DNA from 4 places in the Devosia sp. Leaf64 genome. Region 1 is predicted to be linked to each of the others. Evidence: predicted binding sites of a transcription regulator. Region 1 holds the regulator's gene; each other region holds the start of a gene.
The links. The regulator LexA, encoded in region 1, represses DNA repair genes until DNA is damaged. The targets are predictions, from matches to a motif close to TGTTCNNNNTGTGTTCNG.

Region 1 (7,392 bases):
TCTCAGCCCTTGCAACCGTCACCACATGGTGCTGGCGGAGCGTGTGCGTGAGGGCATTCGCGAAGCTGGCGGTATCGCCATCGAATTCCCGGTGCATCCGATCCAGGAAACCGGCAAGCGCCCGACCGCGGGCCTTGACCGCAACCTCGCCTATCTCGGCCTCGTCGAAGTGCTTTATGGCTACCCGCTTGATGGCGTGGTGCTGACCATTGGTTGCGACAAGACGACCCCGGCCATGCTGATGGGCGCGGCGACCGTGAACATCCCGGCGATCGCGCTGTCGGTCGGGCCCATGCTCAATGGCTGGCACAAGGGCGAACGCACGGGTTCCGGCACGATCGTCTGGAAGGCACGGCAGATGATGGCGGCTGGCGAGATCGACTATGCGCAGTTCATTGAACTCGTGGCTTCCTCGGCTCCGTCGACCGGCTACTGCAACACCATGGGCACTGCGACGACCATGAACTCGCTTGCCGAGTCGCTCGGCATGCAGCTTCCGGGTTCGGCCGCTATCCCAGCACCATATCGTGACCGTCAGGAAATGGCCTACCGCACTGGCAAGCGCATCGTCGACATGGTGCATGAGGACCTCAAGCCGTCCGACATCCTGACCAAGGACAATTTCATCAACACCATCGTCGTCAATTCGGCGATCGGGGGCTCGACCAATGCCCCGATCCATATCCAGGCGATCGCCAAGCATATCGGTGTCGAGCTTGAGTTGCAGGATTTCCAGACCTATGGCCACAAGGTGCCGCTGCTGGTGAACCTGCAGCCGGCCGGCGAATATCTGGGCGAAGACTACTACCATGCAGGCGGCGTGCCGGCTGTGGTCAACGAACTGATGTCGCAAGGCCTGATCCGCGAAAATGCGCCGACCGTCAACGGCAAGACCATTGGCGAGAATTGCCGCAATACGACGATCCAGGACGATAAGGTCATCCGCCACTTCGACAATCCGCTCAAGGTGGATGCCGGCTTCCTCGTGCTGCGCGGCAATCTCTTTGACAGCGCGATCATGAAGACCAGCGTGATCTCGTCCGAATTCCGTGAACGCTACCTCGCCAATCCCGAGCATCCTGGCATGTTCGAAGGCAAGGCCGTGGTGTTCGATGGTCCTGAGGATTATCACCACCGGATCGACGATCCGTCGCTCGATATCGATGAAAACACGCTGCTCTTCATGCGTGGCGCTGGTCCGATCGGCTATCCGGGTGCGGCTGAAGTGGTCAACATGCGGCCGCCAGCCTACCTCATCAAGAAGGGCATTCATTCGCTCGCTTGTATCGGTGACGGCCGTCAGTCCGGCACGTCGGGTTCGCCTTCTATCCTCAATGCGTCTCCGGAAGCAGCTGCAGGCGGTAACCTTGCGATCCTCAAGACTGGTGACCGCGTCCGCATCGATCTGAACAAGGGCGAAGCCGATATCCTGATCTCGGCCGAAGAAATCGCGACCCGTCGCGCGGCGCTCGAGGCTGAAGGCGGCTACAAGTATCCCAAGCACCAGACGCCGTGGCAGGAAATCCAGCGCGGTATCGTCGGCCAGCTCGGCGAAGGCGCGATCCTGAAACCGGCTGAAAAGTACCAGCGGATTGCGCAGACAGAAGGCCTGCCAAGGGATAATCATTGATCACTTGATCCTTCGGTCGTCACCACCCGGCTTGTCCGGGTGGTCCATCTTCGAGACGGATGGATTGCCCGGACAAGCCGGGCAATGACGATAGCGGAGAGGACAAACGTTACAGGCCGGGCAGCACAGAGTGCCGCCCGGCCTTTTTTTTGGCTGACGGTTTTTCACGGTGACGGGCGGCCATTGGCTCTACCTGTTTAGACATTGGGAGCCAAAGGCCGCCCGTCACAGGATCCGGAGTTTGCAGCAGGTCCGGGATCAGGCGCGAACGTTATTTCGGTCGCGGCTGCCGTATTTCAACTCCCCGCCCGGATAGGCGCCCCCATCCACCGGCCATTCCGCCCGACCCTGCGTGGGAGCCGTGTGACTGGCGGAATGGGGAGAGTATGGGCGAGGTTTTGGGGAGCGGGGAGAAGATGGATAAGTATTTTGGGGTTTTGGGGTTTACCCCACCTAGTTTGCCATTCGGGCATAGCCCTCATGGCCCTCTCTCCTGAAGTTGCGCCACTGGCGCAATTTTGCCTGCGGCCGGATCGAAGCCATTAGTAGGAGGAGGGACGCATCGAGTTTGCCTAAGTGACAGCCCTTTTCACCGCTGAGATATGAAATCCGCTGCTGCAGGCTAATCGCACTCGGCGTAGAAACGCGATCGCGACTAAAGAATGTCACGCTCAATCCGGATAAGAGCTTAGATGTTCGTGGATGATGCGCCAAGCATCACCGCGCTTGGCGAGCACCGTGGTGCCTCGTCCTGATCCTTCGGCGTCTTTGCCATCGACCACAGCGCGCCAACAGAACCGATAGGTGCAGCTCGCTGCCGTGTCGCCGTCCGCGATCCAGGTGAGGTCTTCAAGCCAGTACGTCTCGTTCTCAAGACGCTGCCATGTTCGTTCGAAGGCACTGCGAATGGCATCGATGCCGGTGAAACTGCCGGAACTGAACCAGAAGACTGCATCGGGATCGATCAGCGGGACCAGCAATGAAAAGTCGTGATGGTTGATCAGGTCGGCATAAGCCGCCATCACCGTTTTGGGTGTGGCGGCGCCGGGCATTAGTATTTGCGGAGGAGGCCGACGAGGCGGCCTTGAACTTTTACGCGATCCGGCGGGAAGATGCGGGTCTCGTAGGCCGGGTTGGCAGCTTCGAGTGCGATAGTGTTGCCCTTGCGCCGGAGGCGTTTGAGGGTGGCCTCTTCGTCATCGACCAGCGCGACGATGATTTCGCCGGTGCTGGCCTGATCCTGCTTTTTGATAACGACCGTGTCGCCATCGAAAATGCCGGCGTCGATCATGGAGTCGCCGCGGACTTCCAACGCATAGTGTTCGCCCGCGCCAAGCATTTCAGGCGGGACCTGAATGGTGTGGGAATGAGTCTGGATCGCCTCGATGGGCGTACCGGCAGCGATGCGCCCCATAACCGGGATCGAGATCGGTCGGGCATAATCCTCCGCGGCGATGCCGCGTGGCTGTGGCGCGCTGACTTTTCCGAGGCTGCCTTCGATAACCGACGGCTCAAACTTGGCTTTGCGCCCGCCGAGGGATGGGTTCATGGAATCCGGCAGCTTGACGACCTCGAGGGCTCTCGCCCGGTTGGGCAGGCGGCGGATGAAGCCACGCTCTTCGAGCGCAGTGATTAACCGATGGATGCCTGACTTCGACGCTAAATCCAGCGCATCCTTCATTTCGTCGAAGGATGGGGGAATGCCGCTTTCCTTCATCCGTTCGTGGATGAACATCAGCAATTCGTGTTGTTTGCGCGTCAGCATCGCCGGTGAGCCCTAGAATCGGAACGGATACGGAACGACTATATGTGTTCCGTCTATGTTCCGCAAGAGTCTCCCATCTTTGCCAAATAGAGGCGCAGTAGAGATTCTCGCTTTCGCCGGAAGACGTCGCGTCAGCGGCAAGACTAGAGCACGGCGGCGAGGTCTTTCGCCAGTTGGGCGAGTTCGGCGTCGTCAGCACGGCCGCTGGCATGGGCGCCGAAGGCGGTGCCCTCGTAGGCAGGGATCAGATGGAAATGGAGATGAAAGACGGTCTGGCCAGCCGGGGCCTCGTTGAACTGGGCGAGGCGGATGCCGTCGGCTTTCGTTACAGTCTGCAGGGCCTTGGCGACGCGTTGGACGAGCGGCATCACCGCCGAAAGGGCCGCGGGATCGGCATCGAGAAGGTTACGCGATGGGGCCTTGGGAATTACGAGGGTGTGACCCTTGGACTGCGGAAAAATGTCGAGCATGACGAGGGCCGTGTCGTCCTCGTAGACCTTGTGGCAAGGCAGTTCGCCCTTGAGGATTTTGGCGAAGATATTGGTTGGGTCGTAGGTCATCAAAGCCTCGGATTATTCGGCAGCGGCGAGCGCTTCGTCGCCGGCATTGTTGGCATATCGGAAGCGGAAGAAATTGAGGACGGCAAGGCCGGTAAGGGTCACCGGTACATATTTGAAGCCGCGGGTGATGAAGAAGAGAGCGATGCCGACCGCCGTTTCCGCCGACATCGCGCCCTTGCCCATGGCGGAGGTGAAGGAGGAGGGGACAATGTGGCGATAGATGAGGTCGTCGGAGCGATAATAGTGGCGGGCGCGGGCAGCGAAGGCGCGCTTCGAACTGGAATAATCGCGCAATTCATCCATGCCCATATCGCCGTGAAATTCGACCTCGGAGCCGAGCGCCCAGACCTCCGGCGCGAGGAGCCTATCCTTGCCCATGAGGGTGAAGCGCTCGATCAGGTCGCGAAACGTGACGTAATTGGCGTTCCAGCAATCGTCCGTTTTGGCGCCGTGCGAAAGGATCAGAACGTCGGCGCGCGCGAGCTTTTCGTCCATCGCGGCGTAATTTCCGGCGGTGAAATCGACGCCGGACTTTGCCGTTTCGACAATGCCGCCCCGCTTTTCGAGTGCTTTGACCATGGCCGAGCCGAAGGCGCCGCTTGCGCCGGTGATGAGGAAGCGCCGGCCAGCAATCTGGCAGGTGGTGCCGACCAGGAGATCAAAGGTATTGGCAAAGGAGGAGAAGAAATTGTGCGGATAGACGTGGTGCATGGCGTGGTAATTGTTGTTGACCCACAAGAGGCCTTGCTTGCCGCCCACGCGGTCCATCGACATGTGATTGTAGTCGAGCCCTTCCTCGCGGAGGGTCAGCGCGAACATGACGGTGCGGATGACGGCAACGACGGCCACGGGCTGCCAAGGCAGCGCGAGGAGGAACAGCGCGATTGCGGCCATCGAGGTCAAATATTCGGGCAGGACGTGAAACCAGATATTCTGGCGGGCATAGGCCGGATTGACCTGCATATCGAGACCGAGGAATTTATGGTGGACCCAGTGCCAGGACGAGAAGGTGCGCAGCAGCGGGATCTTGGAATTTTCCCAGCGGTGCAGCAGCCAGTGCAGGGTGTCGAACAGGGTCGTTGCCACTACGAAGACAAGAAGAGCTTCGATAATGAAGGCGACGACATCCCACAAATCCATTAGTCCCGGGTCTCCTGATCACTTGATGCGCGCTGTCTAGCACAATCGATCGGCTGGGGCTAACGCTCCTGCCGATCGCCGCGCCGGTATGGCGTAAACCCTTCAAGCGCCTCTTGTTCCCGCTCAACGGCGGGACGTTCCGCCTCGAGATAATCCGCTACCGCGTCGCGTAAACCCGCGTGAGCGATCCAGTGGACGGAGTGAGTGGTGACGGGGGTATAGCCGCGCGCCAGCTTGTGTTCGCCCTGTGCGCCGGCCTCGACGACCGCAAGCTTGTGGGCGATGGCAAAGTCGATAGCCTGATAGTAGCAGATCTCGAAATGGAGAAAGGCGACTTCGCGGGTCGAACCCCAATTGCGCCCATAGAGGCGATCCTTGCCGATGAAATTGATGGCCCCGGCAATGGGCTCGTCGCCATCATAGGCAAAGATCAGCACGATCCGCTCGGCCATATACCGGCCGAGAAGCGAGAAGAATTTCCGGTTGAGATAAGGCTGGCCCCATTTGCGCGCGCCTGTGTCTTCATAAAAATCGAAGAAAGCATCCCAGTGATGCTCCTTGATTTCATCGCCGCGCAGCCATTTGACGGTCAAGCCATCAGCGAGCGCGTCGCGACGCTCGCGGCGGATAGTCTTGCGCTTGCGCGAGGATAGCGTTTCGAGAAAATCTTCGAAGGTCGCAAAGCCCTGGTTGTGCCAATGGAATTGAGTGTCGACGCGGCCAAGCCAGCCAGTTGCTTCGGCAATGTCGGCATCTTCATCGGGCAGGAAGGTGAGGTGCACCGACGAAGCGTTGCGCTGCAAGGCGAGCTGCTGCGCCGTTTCGAGGAGTGCGGTTTTGATCTCGATTCTGTCGGACGGGACCAGGAGCTTTGGGGCGGTTGCGGGCGTGAAGGGCACTGAACCCTGGAGCTTGGGATAATAATGCCCGCCGGCGCGCTCGAGGGCCTGGGCCCAGCCATGGTCGAAGACGTATTCGCCCATGGAATGGGATTTGAGGAACAGCGGCAAAAGGCCGACGGGCGTGTCGCCTTCCGAAACCACGACGTGTTGCGGTTGCCAGCCGGTACGGCCGGTGGCGCAGCCTGATTCTTCGAGCGCGCGGAAAAAAGCGAAGTCGAGGAACGGATTGTCGGGCACGCCATCGGTGCCCGGCACGAGTGCGTTCCACACGTCGGCTCCGATAGATGCCGTTGTGGGATGAATGGTGGCAGTCAGATTATTGGGAGACACTGTCCGGGTTGAACCCTTCGAACACGATCTGGTCGATGTAGGGGCGCGCGGCCTCTGCTTCAACCTTAGACCGGATCGTCCAGGCGGTCACGGGCTTGCCGAGCGCGCGCCAAAAGGTGATCGCGGGCAGGGTCAGGGCGTTCTTGTCGCAAGAGATGAAGTCGAACTGCGTCTCATGCCAGTGGAGAAGGTGGCGCAGGGAGTAGCGCTCGTCTTCGGAGATCCCCGGTGGGTAGTCCTCGCCCTCATAGTCATAGGTGATGATGCCCCGCGGGCCGGAGAAGCCGTAGTCGCGGATGAGGGTGATGAGCTTGGGATCAAATGATTCGACGGTGACGGGGCCGGCATATTTCGCGAGGGCGTCAGCGGCGACGCGGGCAAGGCGCTGAGTGGCTTGCGTGGTCGGCTGGTGCTTGAGCTCGATCTGAAGGAGGGCGCGGCCAGCGATCTGCTCGAGAAAGGCGTCGAGGGTTTGGGGGCAATCGCCGGCGGCGCTGTCTAGGAGCGTCAGCGCGGTCATTTCGGCGACGGTGCGGTCGCTGACGAGTCCGGTTTCGCCGGTCAGACGATCCAGCTTTTCGTCGTGAAAAACCACCGCATGACCATCGCTGGTGAGTTGCAGGTCGCATTCGATGGCAAAGTCGCCCGCAATAGCGCCGGCAAAGGCGCTGGCGCTGTTTTCGATGACGCCGTTGGCGCGATCATGGAGGCCACGATGGGCGACGGGGCGGGGAAAGAGCGGTTCGGTCATGGTGAAAGTCTGCCAGCGAGAGTGGAGGCGTGGGGTTCGCACGCCTCCGTGACAGTGTGATTGCAGTTCGGCTTAGACTTCCACGACCGCGTCGATTTCTACGGCAGCGCCAAAGGGCAGGGAGGTGACGCCGAAAGCTGCGCGAGCATGCTTGCCATTTTCGCCGAGGATGGCGACGAGCAGGTTCGAAGCGCCATTGGCGACAAGGTGCTGTTCAGTGAAGTCATCGGCGGAACACACGAGAACCGTGAGCTTCAGGATTTTCTTGATGTCCTGGAGCTGAACGCCAGCCGTGTGGACGATGTGTGCGAGAA
Region 2 (7,392 bases), 110 kb from region 1:
CGCGCCATCGATTATCTCGATCATTCTCCCGCCGGCTTCTTCTCCGCCGATGCTCAAGGCCGCATCCAATACCTCAACTCGACGCTCGCCGATTGGCTGGGCTACGACCTTGCCGAGTTCAACGCCGGTCATTTGAGCCTTGGCGATGTGGTCCGTGGCGATGGTGCGACGCTCCTGATGCGCGGCCGTCGCGATGGCGAAATCCACACCGAGATCATCGATATCGACCTCGTGCGCCGCAATGGCACCGCCTTGCCGGTTCGTATGTTGCACCGCGCCGCGCGTCTTGCTGATGGCGAATTGGGCGAGACGCGGACCCTCGTCCTCGATCGCTCCAGCGCCCCCGAAAGCGAAGAAGAACTCCGCGCCGCCGAAGTCCGCTTCTCGCGCTTCTTCAACGACACGCCTTTCGCCATTGCTACCCTCGATGGCCAAGGCCGCATTGTGCGAACCAACGCTCCATTCGGGCGCATCTTCCGCTGGTCTGGCGAGGAAAAGAGCTTGGAACTGCAGCCGATGCATGACCTCATCGGCGAAGGCAGCCGCGACAAGCTTATGCGCGCACTGTCCGACGCTACGGCACAGCGCAGTGAAGTCGAACCCGTCGACGCGCAGTTGAGCGTCGAAGGCGAGCATGCCGTCAGACTCTATATCTCCGCGTCCGAAGTCAGTGCCGGCTCACCTGAGCAGATCAACGTCTATGCGCTCGATATGACCGATCAGCGCAAGCTCGAAGCCCAGTTCGCTCAGAGCCAGAAGATGCAGGCGGTCGGCCAGCTTGCGGGGGGCGTCGCGCACGATTTCAACAATCTGCTCACCGCCATCATCGGCTTCTCCGATCTCCTGCTGCTCAAGCACAAGCCGGGCGATCCGTCGTTCAGCGAACTCATGCAGATCAAGCAGAATGCCAATCGCGCTGCCGGTCTTACTCGTCAGCTACTCGCCTTCTCGCGCCGCCAGACTTTGCGCCCGCAAGTGCTCGAACTGCCGCTGATCGTCGATGACCTCACCGTGCTGTTGAAGCGCATGATCGGCGAGAAGAACAATCTGACGGTCGAGCACGGCCGAAATATCTGGCCAGTCCGTGCCGACGTGGTGCAGCTCGAACAGGTCATCATTAATCTCGTCGTCAATGCGCGCGACGCCATGCCCGATGGTGGCTCGATCACAGTCCGCACCAACAACATCACCGAAGACGAAGCCCGCGACCTCAAGTTCGATGGCATGGCCGCTGCAGACTATGTCCTTATCGACGTCCAGGATACGGGCACCGGCATGAGCCCCGAAGTCATGGCGAAAATCTTTGAGCCCTTCTTCACCACCAAGGAATTGGGCAAGGGCACAGGCCTCGGCCTCTCGACGGTCTACGGCATCGTCAAGCAGACCGAAGGCTTCATCTATCCCGTCTCGGTTGTCGGCGTCGGCACGACCTTCAAGATTTTTCTGCCCCGCTACGTCCCGACCGCAGAAGAAACCGCGGCCAAAGTCGCCATCGCCACCGCGCCAGCCAAGGACCTTACTGGCCACGAACGCATTCTGCTTGTCGAAGACGAAGAAAGCGTCCGCGCTTTCTCGGCTCGCGCTCTGCGCACCACGGGTTATGAAGTCTTCGAAGCCGATGGCGGCGAAGAGGCGCTCGAAGTGCTCGAAGACCTCGATTACAAGGTCGACCTCATCATTTCCGACGTCGTCATGCCGGAAATGGACGGGCCAACGATGCTCAAGGTCATCCGCGAAAAGATGACAAATTTGAAGATCATTTTCGTGTCCGGCTATGCCGAAGAGAGCGTGCGCCGCGATATCGAGGATGATCAGAGCGTCGACTTCCTGCCAAAACCCTATTCGCTCGACCAGATCAATTCCAAGGTCAAGGAAGTGCTTCGGCGCCAGGACAAGACTGACGGCTAGGGCAGGGCGCAACATCGCCCTGCCACCTCAGTTTGGAGCTTTCATGAACCACCAAAACCGCATCGAAGGCCCGAACGAATATAACGTTCTCGGCGAAGCGCTGCAGCCGTGCTCCGACGATCCTCTAACGGGCTTCTTCCGCACCGGCTATTGCGCGGCTGGTCCAGAAAACGCGGCCGTGCATCTAGTCTGTATCGAAGCCACAGCCGAGTTCCTTGCCTATTCCAAATCCGTCGGCAATGACCTCTCGACGCCACGCCCTGAATTCGGTTTCACTGGCATCGTTCCCGGCAACCGCTGGTGCCTCGTCGCCGCCCGCTGGCTGCAGGCCCACGAGGCCGGCAAAGCGCCGCGGATCCACCTCCGCGCCACCAACCGTAAGGTCCTCGACCTCGTTCCGCTCGACATTCTAAAGCGTTACGCAATCGACCTAAACTGACGCATCAGCTTCAGTCGTGGGCCCGTAACTCGTCGTAAGAGACCATCACGTGCTCTCGGAAAGCCTGCCGCTGCGTCAGTTGGTGATAATAACGCTCGACATTGGGCCAGCTTGGTCGCGGAATATCGATGTCGAAATAGCGATAAAGCACGTGTCCAAACTGGATATCGGCGAGCGTAAAATCGCCGCCCGCCAAAAATGCATGCCGCGCCAACTGCGCTTCGGCAATCGCGAGGATCGCATGCAGCTTTTCAAGCGCCGCTGCAATCGCCACGGGATCACGCCGTGACGGCGCCGTCCGCACCACGCGCCAAAACACCGGACCTGTAAAAGCCAGCGTCACATTGATCTTGGCCCACTCAGCCCACTGATCCGCCGGCGCCCGCACTGCCGGATCGCTCGGCCAAAACGGGGCATCGCCATAACGCCCCGCGAGATAACGCAGTATGGCGCCCGTCTCCCAGATGGGCTGATTGAGCCCATCTTGCAGCACCGGCACCGTCCCATTCGGGTTCATCGCCAAAAATTCCGGCGTATCATTGCCGCCGAAGCGATGCCCGACATCGTAGCGCTCGTAGGGCAGCCCGAGTTCGCCGATGCACCACATCAGTGCTTGCACATTAGACGACGTCTTGCGCCCCCAGACTGTCAGCGTGTGATGGCTCAAGCTGTCCCGCCCGGTATCGGCGTGCCCTCGGCCAGCAGACCCTTCTCCGCCAGCGCGGTCCACAGCGCGTCTGGGATCTCTGAATCCCACCAATCCAGAATGCCATCCAGCTCCTCGGGCGAGCGAGGACCTGGCAGCACATTGCACACGGCCGGATGGGTCAGCGGAAACTGCAGCGCCGCCGCGGGCAGTGGCACGCCGAACTCGCGACACACGGCCTCGATCGCGCGCACCTTGGTGACGATCTCTTCCGGCGCGCGCTCATAATTGAACTTGTCGCCGCCAACCAGAATACCGGAATTGAACGGTCCGCCGACGACGACCGACGCCTTTCGCGCGATACAGGTCGAGAGGAATGGCTCCAGCGAAGTCTGTTCCAGGAGCGTGTAACGGCCAGCCAGTAGGAACACGTCCCAATCACCAAGCGCAAAGGCGTCCATCAACACCTGCCACTCGTTGACGCCGAGCCCGATCGCCTTGATCACTCCGCTATCGCGGAGCCCGCGCAGCGCCCTGTACCCGCCGCCCGCCAATTGCGCCCAGAGCGGCTTGTTGCCCTCAACCCCATGCGTCGCCGTGCCGATATCGTGGACATAGACGATGTCCACCCGGTCGAGCCCCAGCCTCTGTAGGCTATCTTCGAACGAGCGCATGACGCCATCATAGCTGTAATCGTATTGCTGATCGAAGGGCAGGGGATCGACCCAGTTGCCTTTGTCCTGCCGGTCTGGCGAAACCGGCTTGAGCAACCGCCCGACCTTGGTCGACACCACGGGCCGAACCGCTGCCTCGCGCAGCACGTCGCCTACGAAATGCTCCGATCGCCCCAAGCCATATTGCGGCGCGGTATCAACATAGGTGATGCCTTTGTCGAGTGCGTGTTGCACCGTGGCGCGACCCTGGTCAGCCGGCACGCGCGAGAAAATCCCGGCCAGCGATGCGCAGCCAAGCCCCAGTGTGGTCACCTCGAGCGCCGTCTCGCCCACGCGCCGCGTGTCAAACCTGCTGGTCACCAGAAACCTCCCTTAACTCCCTCCAAAACAACTGACATGTTAGTTGCGGCGAGTAAAGTGCAGCGCCCTTCGACAAACAAAAAGGGCCCCTCGCTTTTCAGCGAGAGGCCCGATGTCAGTCTTGCGAGACGCTCAGTAGAGCCCGCTGATCAGCACTGGCTTTTCCTGCTCGAGACGCACCGGATTGCGCAACGGCAAGCCGAACTGGCTCTCCTCGATTTCGAAGATGTCGTTTTCCTTGGTCGAGATGCCATCCGCAAAGCTCAGCGTCGCCGTCCCGAACATATGGACATGCACATCGCCTGGCTCACGGAAGAGGCCATATTTGAAGTGGTGATATTCGAGGTTGGCGATGGTGTGGCTCATATTGTCCTCGCCGGAGAGGAACGGCTTTTCCCAGAGCACTTCGCCGTCGCGACGGATGCGCGACATCCCTTCGATATGATTGGGCAGATCGCCGACCCGCAATTCCGGGCCAAAAGAGCAGGCGCGCAGTTTGGAATGCGCCAGATAGAGATAGTTGATCCGCTCGGTCACGTGGTCGGAAAATTCGTTGGCCAATGCAAAGCCGAGGCGGCGTGGCTGACCATTGGCATCGATCAGGTAAATGCCGGCGATCTCCGGCTCTTCGCCTGCGTCGAGCGCAAAGGACGGCGAGGGGATGGGATGGCCTGGATTGGAAACGATATGGCCATTGCCCTTATAGAACCATTCAGGCTGCACACCCTTTTCGCCGCCAGTTGGCTTGCCGTTTTCCAGCCCCATGCGGAACATTTTCATGCTGTCGGTCAATTCGCCCGCCGGCTTTTCACCATTGCTCTTGTGCATGGCGTCGCGCGTTGCGGCCGATCCGAGATGGGTCAGGCCAGTACCAGTTACATGCATATGCGTCGCGTCGGGGTGATCGATAGGAGCCAGCAACCGGCCCTCGGCCAAAAGGGCGGCCTTATCTACAGTGCCACCAAGACCACGCGCATCGATCGCGGCCGATAGACCGCCAAGGCCCGCCAGGGCTGCCTGAGCCAGTTCATAGACACTGCTGACGCCCTCGACCTTGCGAGTCGCTCCGTCGCGCGTCACGCCCACGGCGCGGGTGCCATTGTCATCGAAATACTGGATAAGGTGCATGACTTTCCTTGCCTCCTGGGGCCTTCGGCAGCTTGGCAGGCATAAAGCGCAACCAGTCGCAGCCTGTCTAGTCAAAAATCATACTTTTGAGACTCGCGGTCCCAATCATCCGTAGAATCATCACACGAGGTCGCATCGGTCAATCTAAATGTTCTCTTTTTGTGCCTTGACAGTACCGAAACATAATGAGAACAAATACAGCACGATTTGTGGACATTGATCTCTCGACCCAGCGCGTTGCGTGGTCCTCGAGAGCGTGAAATAAGGAGAGAAATCATGGCTAGCTCGCCGCTTCGCGTTGTTGAGGGTGGATCGATGGATAAGGACAAGGCTCTTGCGGCAGCGCTGAGCCAGATCGAGCGGAATTTCGGCAAGGGCTCTATCATGCGCCTGGGCGAAAATTCCGCAATCGAAGTGGAATCGATCTCGACCGGCTCGCTCGGTCTCGATATCGCTCTTGGCATTGGCGGATTGCCCAAGGGCCGTATCGTCGAAATCTTTGGGCCGGAAAGCTCGGGCAAGACGACGCTGGCTTTGCATGTCATTGCCGAAGCGCAGCGCAAAGGGGGCATCTGCGCCTTTGTCGACGCGGAACATGCGCTCGATCCGGTCTATGCGCGTAAGCTCGGCGTCAATGTCGATGACCTGTTGATTTCCCAGCCGGATGCCGGCGAACAGGCGCTCGAAATCACCGACACGCTGGTCCGGTCCGGTGCTATCGACGTTCTAGTCGTCGACTCGGTTGCAGCGCTCACCCCGCGCGCCGAACTCGAAGGCGAAATGGGTGATGCGCTTCCAGGCCTTCAGGCCCGCCTGATGAGCCAGGCCATGCGCAAGCTGACCTCGTCTATTTCGAAGTCCAAGTGCCTCGTCATCTTCATCAATCAGATCCGCATGAAGATCGGCGTGATGTACGGCTCGCCCGAAACGACCACGGGCGGCAATGCGCTGAAATTCTATGCTTCGGTTCGTCTCGATATCCGCCGCATCGGGGCGCTCAAGGATCGCGAAGAGATCGTTGGCAACCAGACCCGCGTCAAGGTGGTCAAGAACAAGCTTGCTCCGCCGTTCCGTCAGGTCGAATTCGACATCATGTATGGCGAAGGCATTTCCAAGACTGGCGAATTGCTCGATCTCGGGGTCAAGTCCGGCATCGTCGACAAATCTGGTGCCTGGTTCTCCTGGGATAGCCAGCGCCTGGGGCAGGGCCGTGAAAACGCCCGTCAGTTCCTCAAGGACAATCCGGAGATTGCCAACACGATCGAGCAGGGCGTCCGCGAGAGTTCGGGCCTCCTTGGCGAAGTCTTGCTCGTGGCCGGTGGCGAGGAAGACGCCGGCGACGAATAAAGCCTCCACAAAAGTCCCATGCATACTTTTCGACCCTCGCCATCGGCGGGGGTCTTTTTCTAGGGCGAGTTGTAATTGGCAGTTGGTCCGATGCTGCTCTTCTCCTTGTGGTGAGGAAACAAGTGCTGATGTATCGGCATCAGCCACCCCAACCTTCTCCCATCCCAATATCGCCGCAATGCTGGACATTTCCGTCATTCGCACGATAGAAAGCCACGTTTCTTTCTGGACGCGCCCGCGTTCTGTTCGTCATGAAAGCCTGTTGATGACCAGCGTAAACGATCTCCGCTCGAGCTTTGTCGATTACTTCGCCCGCAATGGCCACGAAGCCGTCGCCTCGAGCCCGCTCGTGCCGCGCAATGATCCGACGCTGATGTTCACCAATGCCGGCATGGTGCAGTTCAAGAATGTCTTCACGGGTCTTGAAAAGCGCCCCTATTCGACGGCGACGACGGCCCAGAAATGCGTGCGTGCCGGCGGCAAGCATAACGACCTCGACAATGTCGGCTTCACTGCGCGCCACCACACCTTCTTTGAAATGCTGGGCAATTTCTCGTTCGGCGACTATTTCAAACCGCAAGCGATCGAGCTCGCCTGGAACCTTCTCACCAAGGACTGGGGCCTTTCGCGCGACAAGCTGATGGTCACTGTCTATCAGGACGATGACGAAGCGCTCGAACTCTGGAAGAAGATCGCCGGTCTTTCCGAAGACCGCATCGTGCGCCTCGGCGCCAAGTCGAATTTTTGGCAGATGGGCGATACCGGTCCCTGCGGTCCGTGCTCGGAAATCTTCTATGACCATGGTGACAAGGTCTGGGGCGGCCCTCCGGGCTCGCCGGATGAAGATGGCGATCGCTGGATCGAAATCTGGAACCTCGTCTTCATGCAGT
Region 3 (7,392 bases), on a different contig from region 1:
TATTGCGTGAAAAACCGCCGCTTTTCCCCGAGATCGGGAGCGTGATAAGGCTTCGTTCACTCAGCCCGCTCATGCTGCGCTAACCATTGCTCCCGTGTGGAGCCGTTATTTGGGCCTTGTTAAGTGACTGCCACCTTCTTTCATCGCCTCGCCGCCATCATCATTCTCGCCTGGCTGGGTGTGGGCCTTGCTGCCTGTTCCAACTTCGTCAAGGGCGGGGACAACCGCCACAATATCCCGCTGGCTCCGGCCATGGTGAAGGCGCTTCACGACATTGGATCGTCGCCCGGCGAAGGCATGGTCGTGCGCATCTTCAAGAAAGAGGCCGTGCTCGAGGTGTGGAAGCACACCAATTCGGGGCAGTTCAAGCTGTTCAAGACCTACAATATCTGCGCCTTTTCGGGCGATCTCGGTCCCAAGTTCAGGGAAGGCGACTATCAGAGCCCGGAAGGGTTCTATACGATCACGCCCGGCCTCATGAACCCGAAGTCGGCCTATTTTCTCGCCTTCAACACGGGCTTTCCGAACAAGTTCGACCGCGCCAATGGCCGCAGCGGCTCCAACCTGATGGTGCATGGCGACTGCAAGTCGGTGGGGTGCTATGCGATGACGGATGGTGGCATGGCGGAAATCTATGCCTTGGCGCGCGAGAGCTTTAAGGGTGGCAATTCCTCCTTCCAGGTGCAGATCTATCCCTTTCGGATGACGACGGCGAACCTTGCCCAGTTCGCGTCCAATCAGCACCTCGCCTTCTGGCGCAATATCAAGGAGGGCTATGACCTCTTTGATCTCAACAAGACGCCGCCAGCTTGGGACGTGTGTGAGAACCGCTATATCTTCAATCCTGTTGCAGCGGGACCATTGGATGCCGCGGCCCTTTGCCCGCCCACCGTGCCGGACGCTCAGGTTGCGGCCCGAAAGGCAGCTGATGATAAAGCCCTGGCCGATGCCGGGAACGCCATCACCCGCCAGGCGGCGACCGAGGCGGCCATCAAGGATCGTGGCGCAGCGGTATCGGGCTTCTTTTCCGGGATCGGTTCGGTGTTTACCGGCGGCCAGCAGGCACCGGCGCCGATAGTGGCCGCAACGCCAGCGCAATAGTTGTGGTCCTTAGTTCGGCCCCAGTTGGATGAAAGGCCAATCGCGACGTCGATTGGCCGGGAGCATGCTGCGTGGATGACAAGCCGAGCCAGGATCGGGACGAGACGACCGTTGGTGGCGTAACTGCCGATATGCGGGTTGGTGCACGCGAAAAGCTTGGCCTCTCCGCGCCCCGCAAGGCGCCGCGGCGCAAATGGCGGCTAAGGCCGGGATCGCTTCTAGCCGGCGTTGCCGCCATCGTTGGTGTTGCTGCCCTCGCGACAACTGCCTGGACCTATACCGAAATGCGCCGGGAAGTTTTGCGGATCTCGACCGAGATGGCGCAAGTGCGCTTGAGCCTTGATCTTTATGCCCAGCGTAGCAGCCCGCAAGCCAGCGCTGCCGCTGTGGCGCCGACGAGCAGTGACACCAGTCTTGCAGCCATCGAAAATCGCCTGGCGGTGCTCGAACAGAATTGGCGCGCTGGCAACGGCGCTGCGGCCGGTACTCAGCCTGCCGCCTTGCCATCGATTTCAGGGCCGACGGTTTCGGCCGAGAGCGACGGCGATTGCCTGCCATCAGGCATGCGGCTGCTCGTCGCTTCGGGCGATAGCTATCCCGTCTGTGGGACCGACGCGACCATCACGGTGATGAACGTCAACAATGGCTATATCTCGCTGACCGATGGCACGACCGTTCCCTCTGGCGGCAATGTGCCGCTCAACGGGACCGCCTGCATGTTGGCCGTTACCTCGGGCGGTAACGAAGCCGAGACCGGCTTCGCCGAGATCCGCGTAACCTGTTAGCGCAGAGCCGCCACATTGCCGAGCGGCGGAAGCGGCTTTAGCCGGCCCATGAGGGCGCGGTAGGGCGCGAGCAGCACGAGTGCTGCGAGGAACTTCACCATGAAGTCGCCTGCCGCGAGCGAAATCCAGAGCGGCACTTCGGGGCCAATCCCGAGGAAGGGCGCGGGGAAGGCCAGCGAGCCATCCTGCAGCCCGAACAGCGCATCGATGCCGGCAAGGAAAGGCGCGAATGCGACTGTAAAGAAGATCGTGGTGTCGATCAGCGAGCCAAACAGCGAGGCGACGAGCGGGGGCAGGAACCAGGCCCGCACGGCGCGGAGCCGTGAGAAGATGCTGATATCGAGCAGTTGGCCGGTAACGAACGCTGCGGCCGAGGCGAGCGCGATGCGCTGGGTGGTGGCTGAAGCGCCGCCTGCATTCCAAGGTAGCGGATGGAAGCTCAAATAGAATGAGAGCGCGAGGCCGACGAGGAAGCCCACGAGCACGACGAGACGGGCATTGCGCGGACCATCATAGCGATTGGTCAGGTCGGTGATCAGAAAGGCGAAGGGGAAGGTGAAAGCGCCCCAGGTCAAAAGATCGGCGAGGTTTATGCCGCCAAGCTGTACCTGAAAGGGATAGAGCACAAGAACGTTGGACGCGGCAACGACCACGACCATGGCCGCGACAGCGCCAAGGAAACGAGACAGCATCAGAATGCACCTCTGAGAGCCACTCTCCGGCAGAAGACCGGCGTGGCATTGATGAAGCTTATATAAAAAGAAAAGCCGCGCGGCTTTTGGCACGCGCGGCTGAAATCTTGAGAAGAATGCGATTAGCCGGCGAGAGCGGCGCGCACTTCCTTCTTGATGCCGAGAGCGAGCGGGGACAGGTCGGCGTCGTCCTGCTTGACGAGGAAGGCGTCGAGACCACCGCGGTGCTCAACCGAGCGCAGGGCAGCGGCAGAGATGCGCAGCTTGACCGGGCGCTGCAGAGCGTCCGAGATCAGCGTCACGTTGATCAGGTTGGGGAGGAAACGACGACGGTGACGGTTGAGAGCGTGCGAAACGGTGTTACCCACCATAACGCCCTTGCCGGTCAGTTCGCAGCGACGTGCCATGTTCAGAATTCCTATTTGTGTAAAGGTCCTGCGTGGCGGGGAATCCCGCAACGGGCCTCGATTGTGATGAAATCTGCGGGCGTCTTAGAGAAAATGGCTTGGCGCGTCAAGGTCGGGCAGGGCTCAAAGACCCGCGAGTGCCTTGCCAGTACCACAAGAGCCCGGCACTTTGGCCTCTTATCGTGATTCGCGAAGGGCCCGATGCCCGCCTTTTGCACGAGCCGAGACCTTTATCTTGATCCGAACCAGTCTTGCTTCCCTAGCCCTTGTTCTTGGCCTTACTCAGGTCCAGGCCTCTCCAGTCGACGCCAGCGCCAGCTACGTCCTTACGCTTGGCGGCATCAATGTCGCCATGATGCGTGTGGACCTCGATGACACGGGCAGCGCCTATACGCTCGATGTCAAAGCCAATGTGGCCGGGCTTGGCGCAGTGGTGGCGAGCGGCACGGCCAATATCACCGCCAAGGGCAATTCCTCGGGCTCAACGCTGCGCTCGGAAAGCTTTGCGCTCGAAACCCGGGCCAATGGCGAAAAATTCAATGTCGATGTCGGCTTCTCGGGTCAGAACGTCACGTCCTTCAAGGTCGATCCGCCGGTAGGGGATTTCGATCGCGTTCCCGTCGAGCGGGGACATCTGACGGGTGTGGGCGATTTCGTTTCGGCCTTTGTCCTCAAGGGCGGGGCGCTCGACAAATCGGTTTGCGATCGGCGCATGCGCATCTTTACCGGCGTCGAACGCTTCAACCTCGACATGAGCTTCGTCGATACCGACGACGCGACGTCACCGCGGACGGGGTATCAGGGGCCGGTCGTGCTCTGCTCGATCGATTATGAGCCGATTTCGGGCCATTATGAGAGCAACGAGATCACCAATTACCTGGCCGACGAGAGCCGCATTCTCATCTGGTACATGCCGCTCGGCGAAACGGGATACTTTATTCCTTATCGCGTGCTGCTCGGCACCTCGATGGGTGACCTCTCGATGGTGCTGGTCAAAGCCGAGAGCTGAGGCCCTCCGTCCCGGCTTGGGACGGTCAAAAGGTTTTTTCTCAATTTTGCTGATTTTTCGCCCGGATTTGCAGGGCAAGATTGTTAAGGGCGCTTCGGCGCCCTTTTTGTTTGCGGTAACGAACTGATCGGAAAGCCGGGCTACACCTTGAAATTAGGGGTTTGGTCATGGACGTGAAGGCCAAGAAAGCGGTTAGCGGCTTCCAGGAGGTCTAACGGTAGAGCCTTGCCCATAGGCCTACCAGCCATAGCGTAGAACAAACCGGGTATCTCAACCTCGATCGTGATTCTGACCCTGTTCGTTCCCGGTGTGGTCCAGATGTTAAGGAGCCAAAGCCGGGAGAAGCAAAGTGCCCCGCTTTGGGACAAAGCTTATTTTTAGCGTCGCAACTGGGATGCGATCGATATTCTTCAAAGAGCCTAGTTGTACGCGCGCCTTGGTCGCAAGATTTCTCACAGGCTCGGCGACCCAGAATGGGACGTCAAACGAAAAGGTATGAATTTCACGGTTCAACGCCGCCAGCAGGCCAAGACAAAGCTCTTAACTCCGCAAATAATTTGAGCGTCCTGGCATTTCTAGTTCGTTACGAAACGGCCCGATTTCGCCGAAATTTACGCTTTAGCAATCAAGATGAAGCCCAGATGGCGTTATAGGGGCGCGGACACAGACCATCCAACGACACTTGTGTGCTTCGAGCGATTCTCACCACCACCCATCGCCGTGAACAAAAGCGGATTTACTGAACTGCGCCGATTCTGTCCCTGTTCGTTTCCGCTGCGTTCCAAAGCTTAACGCCTCGCCGCTTGATCACAAAAACCGTGCTTTTGTGGGACAATGCGTGCTGCCCCTCGCCATAGGCATTTGCGCACCCTACATTGTTGCTCAATGACTTTCGCATCCTCCCAGTCGGTCAAGGCCATTTTGGGCCCAACCAATACCGGCAAGACCCATTTTGCCATCGAGCGCATGCTGGCTCATCCCACGGGGATGATCGGCCTGCCGCTGCGTCTATTGGCGCGCGAAGTCTATGCGCGCGTCGTCGAACGCGTCGGCGAACAGGCCGTGGCGCTGGTGACGGGCGAAGAGCGAATCGTGCCGCCAAAACCGCGCTATTGGGTGGCGACCGTCGAAGCCATGCCCATGGATATCCATGTCGATTGCGTTGCAGTCGATGAGATCCAGACGGCGACCGATTTTGACCGCGGGCATATTTTTACCGATCGCATCCTTAAGGCGCGCGGGTTTCATGAAACGCTGCTGCTCGGCTCGGGAACGATGGCGAGCGTCATCCGCAAGCTGTTGCCGCATGCCGAGATCATCGAGCGGCCGCGGTTTTCGCAGTTGATGTATGCGGGATCGAAAAAGATCTCACGCCAGCCAAGCCGCAGCGCCATCGTCGCGTTCTCTGCGCGGCAGGTTTATGCCATCGCCGAATTGATCCGCCGCGAGCGGGGCGGGGCGGCAGTGGTGATGGGGGCTCTGAGCCCCCGCACGCGCAACGCCCAGGTCGAGCTCTATCAGAATGGCGATGTCGACTTTCTGGTCGCCACCGATGCCATCGGCATGGGGCTCAATCTCGATATCCATCATGTCGCCTTTGCCGATGACATGAAATTCGACGGCCGCCAGAGCCGGCCGCTGACACCGGCCGAGATGGGCCAGATCGCGGGCCGAGCGGGGCGGCACAAGCGCAACGGCACCTTTGGGGTGACGGGCGGCACCGACGCATTCGACCAAGAACTGGTGGTGCAGCTCGAAACACACGATTTCGAGCCGATCAAGGTTTTGCAATGGCGCAATTCCGTGCTGGATTTTTCGTCCATCGATCGGTTGCGCTCCAGCCTAGAGCGAACGCCCGACGACAAAACCCTGACGCGGGTGCCGATTGCGACCGATCAGCTCGCCCTGGAATTCCTCTCGCGTAACGAGGCTGGTGGGCTGGCGCGCGGCCACGAAGCGGTCAAACTCCTTTGGGAATGTTGTCAGACCCCTGACTATCAGGGGATTTCGCCAGCAGCCCACGGCGAGATCGTCACGCGGATCTTTTCGGATTTGAGGCAAAATGGATCGGTCAACGCAGACTGGATTGCCGAGCAGGTGCGCTTTTGCGACAATGCAGAGGGCGACATCGAGACACTTAGTCATCGGATCAAGCAAATCCGGACGTGGACCTTCGTCGCCAACCGCAAAAACTGGCTTGCAGACCCATCACATTGGCGCGAAAAGACCCGAGAGATTGAAGATCGCCTGAGTGATGCGCTCCATGAGCGTCTCACCCAGAGATTCGTCGACCGGCGCACCAGCGTGCTGCTCCGCCATCTGAAAGACAAACGTATGGTATCTCCCGAGATCAATGAGCGCGGCGAAGTGAGGCTTGAGGGCCATCTTCTCGGCACGCTTGAAGGCTTCCGCTTCACTTTGGCGCGGATGGATGGCGAACTTGACGCCAAGGGCACGCGCAGTGCCGCGGATCAGGTCGTCGCTCCAGAGATCCGCAATCGCGCCGACCGTCTGGCGGGCGCGCCCAACGAAGAATTCGTTCTGGCCACCGATGGACGCCTGCGCTGGCGCGGCGATCTCGTGGCTGAACTCGTCGAGGGCGACAGCCTTTATCGTCCGCGGATCCTGATCCTTGCCGACGAATCGCTGACCGGCACCGATCTCGAACGCGTTCAGGATCGCCTGGGCCTCTGGCTGCGCCACCACGTCAATACGACGCTGGAGCAGGTCATGGCGCTCGAAGCGCCAGCCGATCTTGAAGGGGCGGCGCGTGGCATTGCCTTCCAGCTTTTCGAGCATCTTGGTCTCCTGCCGCGCGGGCAGGTCTCCGACGATGTCAAAAATCTCGACCAGGACGTGCGCGGCAAGATGCGCAAGCTTGGTATCAAATTCGGCGCCTATCATATCTATGTGCCGCTCTCGCTGAAGCCAGCGCCGCGCGAACTCGCGCTGATCCTGTTTGCGCTGAAAAATGGTGGCGTGCGCCAGCCCGGCGTCACCGATATCCCCCATATCGTCCTCTCGGGCCGGACCTCTTTCCTCGTCGATCCCGAAGTCGATCCGCGGCTTTACGAGATTGCCGGCTTCAAGGTGGCCGGTAAGCGAGCCGTTCGTATCGATATTCTCGAGCGTCTCGCCGACATTATCCGGCCGCTGATTGCCATCGATCCCATCCGCTTCCAAGGCGAGCCGCCAGCCGGCGCTGCCGAAGGCAATGGTTTCCGCGTCACCGTCGAAATGACGAGCCTTCTCGGTTGCTCGGGCGAGGATTTTGCCTCGATCCTGACGTCGCTCGGCTATCGCGTTCGGCGCACGCCAAAGTCTGCCGCACCGGCACCGGTCGCCGAAATCGGTGCGGAGGCTCCGGCGCTTGAGGCAGTGCTGGACGATAATGCTGC
Region 4 (7,392 bases), 160 kb from region 1:
CTGGACTTCGAGCGTTTCGCGGTTGTAGCGCTTGCCCTTGCAGACGTCGCAGGTGACGTAAACATCGGGCAGGAAGTGCATCTCAATCTTGAGGACACCATCGCCTTCGCACTTCTCGCAGCGGCCGCCCTTGACGTTGAAGGAGAAACGGCCCGGTCCATAACCGCGCGCTTTCGCTTCCGGCAGGCCGGAAAACCACTCGCGCAGCGGCGTGAACGCGCCGGTATAGGTCGCAGGATTGGACCGTGGGGTGCGGCCGATCGGCGACTGATCGATATCGATGACCTTGTCGAGGAATTCGAGCCCGGTCAGCGAGTCATGCGGGGCAGGGACAACGCGGGCGCCGTTCAGACGACGCGCGATGGCCTGGTACATGGTGTCGATCATCAGGGTCGATTTGCCGCCGCCGCTAACGCCCGTGATGGCGACGAACAGACCGAGCGGGACATCGACCGACACGTTCTTGAGATTGTTGCCAGTCGCGCCTTTGATCGACAGCGCCTTGCCCTTCTTGCCCTCGCGGCGTTCGGGCGGGATCTGAATGCCCATGCGGCCCGAGAGATATTTGCCCGTCAGGGAATCGGGGTGATTGAGAATGTCCTGCGGCGTGCCCTCGGCGACGATATGGCCGCCATTGACGCCAGCGCCGGGACCGATGTCGAGCACGTAGTCGGCCGTCAGGATCGCATCTTCATCGTGTTCGACGACGATGACGGTGTTGCCCAGATCGCGGAGGCGCTGCAGGGTTTCAAGGAGGCGGGCATTGTCGCGCTGGTGGAGACCGATGGAGGGCTCGTCGAGCACATAGAGCACGCCGGTCAGACCCGAGCCGATCTGGCTGGCCAGACGAATGCGCTGGCTCTCGCCACCCGATAGCGTGCCCGAATTGCGCGACATGGACAGGTATTCAAGGCCCACATCGTTGAGGAAGTTGAGGCGCTCGCGGATTTCCTTGAGGATGCGCTCGCCGATCTGGCTCTGCGTTGCCGAGAGCTTGTCGGAGAGATCGACGAACCACTTCGACGCTACCTTGATCGACATATTGCTGACCTGGCCGATATGAAGGCCATCGATCTTGACCGCCAGCGTTTCGGGCTTGAGGCGATAACCGCCGCAGGCAACGCATGGCTTGGCCGACATGTAGCGCTCGATTTCTTCGCGCATGCCGGCGCTTTCGGTTTCCTTGTAGCGACGCTCAAGATTGCCGATGACGCCCTCGAAGGGCTTGCTGGTCTTGTATTGACGGAGGCCATCGTCATAGACGAAATCTATCGCTACCTTTCCCGTGCCGAACAGCACGGCGTGCTGAACCTCGAACGGCAGCTCGTTCCATGCCGTACCCGTCGAGGCACCGTAGTGCTTTACGACGGCTTGCAGGGTCTGCTGGTAATAGGGTGCAGAGGTTTTAGACCATGGCAGGATGGCGCCATCGCGCAGCGACAGGCTGGCATCCGGCACGATCTGATCGGGATCGATCTTCTGCTCGGTGCCAAGACCATCGCAAACCGGGCAAGCGCCAAAGGGGTTGTTGAAGGAAAAGAGCCGCGGCTCGATTTCGGCAATGGTGAAGCCGGAGACGGGGCAGGCGAACTTTTCCGAGAACGTGATCTGGCGAGCAGAACCGTCTTCGTTTTTCTCATCGGCATATTCGACCAGCGCGATGCCTTCGGCCAACTTCAGCGCGGTTTCAAAACTTTCGGCAAGACGGCCGGAAATATCGGGCGAGACGACGACGCGATCGACCACGACCTCGATGTCATGCTTGAATTTCTTGTCGAGCGTCGGAGCGTCTTCGATTTCATGGTATTCGCCATCGATCTTGACGCGCTGGAAGCCCTTGCGCATCAAATCGGCCAATTCCTTCTTGTACTCGCCCTTGCGGCCGCGGGCGATCGGCGCAAGCAGATAAAGGCGCGTGCCTTCGGGCAGCTCCATGGTGCGATCTACCATCTGGGAGACGGTCTGGCTTTCGATGGGCAGGCCCGTGGCGGGGGAATAGGGAATGCCGACGCGGGCGAACAGCAGGCGCAGGTAATCGTAGATTTCCGTGACCGTGCCAACGGTCGAGCGCGGGTTACGCGATGTTGTCTTCTGCTCGATGGAAATGGCGGGCGAAAGGCCTTCGATGTGCTCGACATCGGGCTTTTGCATCATCTCGAGGAACTGGCGGGCGTAGGCCGAGAGCGATTCCACATAGCGACGCTGGCCTTCGGCATAGATCGTATCAAAGGCGAGGGACGATTTTCCGGAGCCGGAAAGGCCCGTCATGACGATCAGGCTATCGCGCGGCAGCTTGACGTCGATGCCCTTCAAATTGTGTTCGCGGGCACCACGGACGATGATTTCGCGGTTCTGGCTGGGCGTAGGCTTCATGGTTCGCGTCCGTGGCTTGTCGCGCCGCAAGGCGCAGCAGCAGTGGGGTCAAAAAGGGCCGGGGAGCCCATGAGATAAGCGTCTTGTGGCGCGGCTGCAAGGCATGACCGCATAGGTGTCCTGACCGCGGCGATAACATTAGCGCGCGGCCCGGGACTTCCCAAAACAGTGTCGTTCGTCATGAACATTTGCAGAACAGGCCAGAGTCCGTCAAGAGGTCGAGGTCATGGTCAGCCCATGCCAGGCGGTGAAAGCAGCAACGGCGAGGAAGAGCGCGCCAGCACTTCTTCCAATCCAGATAGTGGCCGCCGGGTTGCCCACAAGCGCATCACGTCCGCGGCCGGCTGCGAGAGCGAGGGAGCCATAAACCGCGCCTTGCATGGCAACGGTGATGATGCCGAGGGCGAGCGCCTGGGACCAGACGGGGCCGAATTGGGGTCGCACGAATTGCGGGAAGACGGCCAGCACAAAGAGATAGGCCTTTGGATTGATGAGGCAGGTGATGAGGCCCTGACGAAAAGCGGCGCTTTCGGAACGGGTCGTCGCGCGGCCAATGTTATCGACCGTGATAGCGCTGCGTAGGAGCGTGTATCCGATCCATGCCATATAGGCTGCGCCAGCGAGGATCATGGCCTGGAAGAGCATGGTCGGGAGTTGCGTCAGGACCCCGACGGCAAGCGTGCCGAACAGCGCGTGGACGGCGCCACCGAGCATGACGCCGGCGAGGGCAGCAAAGCCCATGGAGCGGCCGCCGGTCAGCGCATTGGCGAGGATGAAAAACATATCCATGCCCGGCACGACGATGATGCCGAAGACAAGGATGGTATAAAGCCACAGCGCCTGCGCGTAATCCATGATGCTCCCCGGTGCTGAAAGGGGAATGGATGAGGCGTGCTGACAGGGTTTGTCAGGAGGGGCTCAATCGTCCTTTAGATAATTGCCGCCATCGATGACGAGAAGATCCGTCGAGTCCCGATCAGGCGCGAAAATCGAGAGCGTTTCGGTCTTGCCGTCGTCGCCCTTGAGGGTGAGTTCGTAGCCCGCGACCTCATAGGTGCCTGAACTTGCCGGGCGATCGCTGGAGACGGTGACGCCACCCATATCCGAGCTTGAAGACCCGCCACTCCAGCCATCGCGGGTGAACTTTCCATCGGGGGTGAATTTGACCGTACGCTGGACCGCAACGCTGCCGGAGCTGGTCGCTGTCATGCCGCTCGAGGCCCAGGTATAGGTCCAGGAGCCGTCGAAGCGCGTGCCGGTGTCGAATTTGGGCAAGCGGAAATAGTCGCCCTCATCGATCTTGAGATCGTCGCCGGATTTTTCGAGCGGCAGGGTTTCGGTTTCGACGACGCCAAAATCGTTGAGCATGGAGCGCATTTCGATTTTGCGCTCGCCACCGAACCAGCCGCCGCCTGTGACTTTATAGGTGCCGCAATCGGTTGGGTTTTCGGAGCACCACGCGGCGAGGTCCGTGCCGGCGGGCAGTTCGGTGCTGAACAAGCCTGCCTTGTCGAAGACCATGATCTCGCTATCCGAGGTGAAATCGAGGCCGCCAAAGGCGTTGGGCATGAGGCCGGTGCTAAGATGGGTGAAAACGCCTTCGAGGCCGCCATCGCCGGACTGAGGCTCAAGACCCTTGTCGCTGTCGCCGGCAAAACGCACGGAGCGGACGAGGGCTTCGAAGGCATCTTCGGCCTCATCTTCATGATCGCTGCGGGTGTTCATGAAGATGAGGCCGGCCAGAAGCTGTTCGTCCTCGCTCGCAATGCCGGCAATGGTCTGGCCGAGCGAAATGTCATCCTGATAACCGCAGCAGCGGTATTCGACCTTGATCGCGTGGCCATTGAGCGTGGTGCCCGCGCTGTCGGTCATCGGGTCTTCTTCGGTCATGCCATCGACCCAACTGACCATCTCCGCGACATTCGCATCGAGCTGGGCGGGGCCGGCCTTGGCGCCGACGAGCTGGATCATCGCCGCGGCGAAATCATCGTCCTCGGTCTTGGGAAATTTCTTGGTGAGCAGAATGCCTTCGGTATTTTTCTGCAGCTCCCAACCGTCGGGCGCTTCGAAGGTGATGGAGCCGAGTTTCATCTCCTCGGCAAGCGCTGGCAGCGCAGCGAGCAGACCGAGGGCGAGTGTGACAGACGGCAGGAGGGGCCGTTTCATGGCGCGAAATCCGCTCTTTTCGACACGGCGCCAGACGAACCGGTGGCTTTGGCGAGAATGAGGCGAAGGGTAAGGCAGCCAACCGCAATGGGCGATTGACTCGCAACGAACGAGAACATAAAGTGAACAAAATGCAAAGGTGTGAGCATCCGGCAGATTTGCGCCTGCTCGGACGCGAGACGGGCTAAAGTGCGCGGACGAGCGGGAGGCTGCGCAAGAGGCGGCTCACTCCGCGCTCGATCACAGAAGCGTCCCGCGACCTTGCAGACCGGGACTGAATTGGAAGGATATGCGCCATGGCTGGCAGCGTGAATAAAGTCATTCTGGTGGGCAATCTCGGCAATGAGCCCGAGGTGCGGACCCTGCCGAGCGGCGGCAAGGTGGTGAACCTGTCGATCGCGACATCCGAACGCTGGCGCGACCGCAATAGCGGTGAGCAGCGCGAAAAGACCGAATGGCACCGCGTGGTGATCTTCTCGGAAGGTCTTGCCAAGGTCGCTGAGCAATATCTGCGCAAGGGCAGCAAGGTCTATCTCGAAGGCCAGCTCCAGACGCGCAAATGGCAGGACCAATCCGGCCAGGACAAATATTCGACCGAGATCGTGCTTCAGGGCTTTAACGCCTCGATGGTGCTGCTCGATGGCCGCGGCGATGGCGCCGGCGCGGGTGCAAATGAAGGTGGCGGCGGTGGCTATGGCGGCAATGATGGCGGCTTCCGCGGCGTCAGCAATTCCGGCGGTGGTGGTGGCGCACGTCGTCCCTCGTCCAACGCGCCGGCTTTTGAATCCGGCGGTCTTGACGACGACATCCCGTTCTGAGGATTTTGATCAAAAGGGTCGCTTCGGCGGCCCTTTTTGTTGGTTAGGCTGACGGGGCAGAGGGGCGCGACAGCACATAGGTGGCGCAGGCGCCGAGGACGACCGCGACGAGCAGCGCCAGCCATGGGCCTGGATGGGCACTGATCCAGAAGAGCACATAACCGAGCGCCATGCCGGAGCAGGCCAAGGCTTTTGCGCGCGGAGCGATGACGCCGTGAGTGCGCCAATTGGTGATGGTAGGGCCGAGGATGGGGTGACCGAGGAGCCAGGTTTCCAGTCGGCGCGACGATTTCGAAAAACACCAGGCGGCAAGGATCAGAAATATCGTAGTTGGCATCAGCGGCAGGAAGGCGCCGATGATGCCGAGAGCGGTCATGACGAGGCCGAGGGCGAGATAGACCGCCCGCATGGTGCGCGTCTTGGCGAGGGCCGATTGCGGTTCGCTCATGAGTTGTCGGTGTCCAGCCAGATCGTCACCGGACCATCATTGACCAGCGCGACCTTCATGTCGGAGCCGAAGATGCCATTGGCAATAGGGGCGCCGGTTGCGGCGAGCGCCTCGGAGAAATGCGTGTAGAGCGCGTGACCGCGCTCGGGTGGAGCGGCGCGCGAAAAGCCGGGTCGATTGCCCTTGGTGTCGGCCGCGAGGGTGAACTGGCTGATGACGAGAGCGCTGCCGCCAATGTCAAGCAGCGAGCGGTTCATGCGGCCGTCATCGTCCTGGAAGATGCAGAGTTTTGCGATCTTTTGCGCCAGCCAGGAGGACTTTTGCTCGGTGTCCTCCTGCATGGCGCAAATCAGGACGAGCACGCCCGGGCCGATCTCGCCGGTGATGGCACCATCGACGGTAACGGAGGCGGACAGGACGCGTTGAATGAGGGCTCGCATGGGTGTGGTTTAGCGCCGGATGTGCCGGGTGCCCAGCGGAGATGTGTGGCGGGGAACTTTGGTGATAAAGGCGAACTGCAACTTGGTGGATTCCGCAAAACCTAGCACTACAGGCGCCGTTTGCCTTCAATGCCTTGGGAATCTTTGAGCTTCTTCAAACTCAGTTCTTCCCTCGGGTTCGACCCGAGGTCACTGGGGGAGTTAGATGCTTTTGTGGGTGGGCGAGTGGCCCTCGGGTCAAGCCCGAGGGAAGAGCGGTGGGTGGGGTGAATACACTGGAGGTGGCTAACCTCTTGTGCTTGCTTGGCTTTGAACCTCAACTGCTCGCATCCGCCGCATCATTTTGACCGTTGGCGGCACCCTGCGGCAAGAACTAGCAACTATTGCAACGTCAGTTCCGCGGAAGCGAAATCTCTTGTCTCGAGCAACAGCATTGCCGTTTTCATGTCCATACCCCGCGCAAGCTCCCGCAGTGCCAACCCTTACCGTGTAAACGGCACCTGCGCCGTCAGGCTGTCGCCGGATTCGACGTAGACGACCTCGAAGGACACGCTCATGGAGTCGTCGTTGAGGGCGATCTGGGAGGAGATGTTCATCTCCTTGCCCTCTTCGTCGGGGGTGCGTTCGCGGAGGTTGAAGACGAGGCCACCGCCGCGTTTTTGCCCGACAGCGATGCCGGAGAAGGTTGCGTTGGAGGTCATGGCGGCTTCGTAGCGGCGCGACGCGTCGACATAGGCGATGGTGCCGGCGACGGAGAGATTGGTGCCGGCGAGAGTGCAGCGGCCGCTATAGTTGATCTTCTCCTGATTGCCCTGGGTCAGTGAGAGGCGGCAGACGACGGATTCGGTGGCGGCGCCGACCAGCGTGCCGCGGCCGCGCCATTCACCGATATAGGATTTCAGCAGCGCCACTTCCGCGGGGCCCGCATAGGCGGGCGCCACGGCAATGCCGGTCGAAACCACTACGGCAGCAAAAGCAAGGGCGCGCGAAACGGGTCCGAAATGGGTCATGGTGCAAGGCCTCCAGATGTCACAACGAGCGCCCGGGCTGGTTATCGACGGATCAAAGAACGGCGCCGGAATCGGCGTTGGTTATGGTTATGCCACGGCTTTTCGAGAGCGAGAACGGGCCTCAAGCGGGACGAGGG

Region 2: the regulator LexA is predicted to act here: its motif matches at 5,332-5,349, upstream of recA (recombinase RecA).
Region 3: the regulator LexA is predicted to act here: its motif matches at 4,761-4,778, upstream of ASE94_RS05375 (helicase-related protein).
Region 4: the regulator LexA is predicted to act here: its motif matches at 4,651-4,668, upstream of ssb (single-stranded DNA-binding protein).

The regions. Positions count from the first base shown of each region.
Region 1 covers NZ_LMLO01000018.1:227,992-235,383, reverse strand. The annotation lists gene ASE94_RS10305 (IlvD/Edd family dehydratase) at 1-1,630, shown strand, start outside; gene ASE94_RS10300 (nuclear transport factor 2 family protein) at 2,302-2,682, opposite strand; gene lexA (transcriptional repressor LexA) at 2,682-3,395, opposite strand; gene ASE94_RS10290 (HIT family protein) at 3,539-3,958, opposite strand; gene ASE94_RS10285 (hypothetical protein) at 3,968-5,095, opposite strand; gene ASE94_RS10280 (GNAT family N-acetyltransferase) at 5,155-6,279, opposite strand; gene ASE94_RS10275 (glycerophosphodiester phosphodiesterase family protein) at 6,314-7,078, opposite strand; gene ASE94_RS10270 (RidA family protein) at 7,151-7,392, opposite strand, start outside.
Region 2 covers NZ_LMLO01000018.1:336,134-343,525, reverse strand. The annotation lists gene ASE94_RS10875 (PAS domain-containing sensor histidine kinase) at 1-1,908, shown strand, start outside; gene ASE94_RS10870 (DUF2237 domain-containing protein) at 1,952-2,347, shown strand; gene ASE94_RS10865 (glutathione S-transferase family protein) at 2,358-3,014, opposite strand; gene ASE94_RS10860 (aldo/keto reductase) at 3,011-4,027, opposite strand; gene araD1 (AraD1 family protein) at 4,160-5,155, opposite strand; gene recA (recombinase RecA) at 5,432-6,502, shown strand; gene alaS (alanine--tRNA ligase) at 6,768-7,392, shown strand, end outside.
Region 3 covers NZ_LMLO01000007.1:92,272-99,663, forward strand. The annotation lists gene ASE94_RS21240 (murein L,D-transpeptidase family protein) at 124-1,101, shown strand; gene ASE94_RS05350 (hypothetical protein) at 1,173-1,886, shown strand; gene ASE94_RS05355 (queuosine precursor transporter) at 1,883-2,578, opposite strand; gene rpmB (50S ribosomal protein L28) at 2,701-2,985, opposite strand; gene ASE94_RS05365 (DUF3108 domain-containing protein) at 3,221-3,994, shown strand; gene ASE94_RS05375 (helicase-related protein) at 4,880-7,392, shown strand, end outside.
Region 4 covers NZ_LMLO01000018.1:69,066-76,457, forward strand. The annotation lists gene uvrA (excinuclease ABC subunit UvrA) at 1-2,373, opposite strand, end outside; gene ASE94_RS09475 (LysE family translocator) at 2,584-3,228, opposite strand; gene ASE94_RS09480 (hypothetical protein) at 3,292-4,539, opposite strand; gene ssb (single-stranded DNA-binding protein) at 4,836-5,357, shown strand; gene ASE94_RS09490 (YbaN family protein) at 5,401-5,805, opposite strand; gene dtd (D-aminoacyl-tRNA deacylase) at 5,802-6,245, opposite strand; gene ASE94_RS09500 (hypothetical protein) at 6,728-7,255, opposite strand; gene ASE94_RS09505 (MMPL family transporter) at 7,377-7,392, opposite strand, start outside.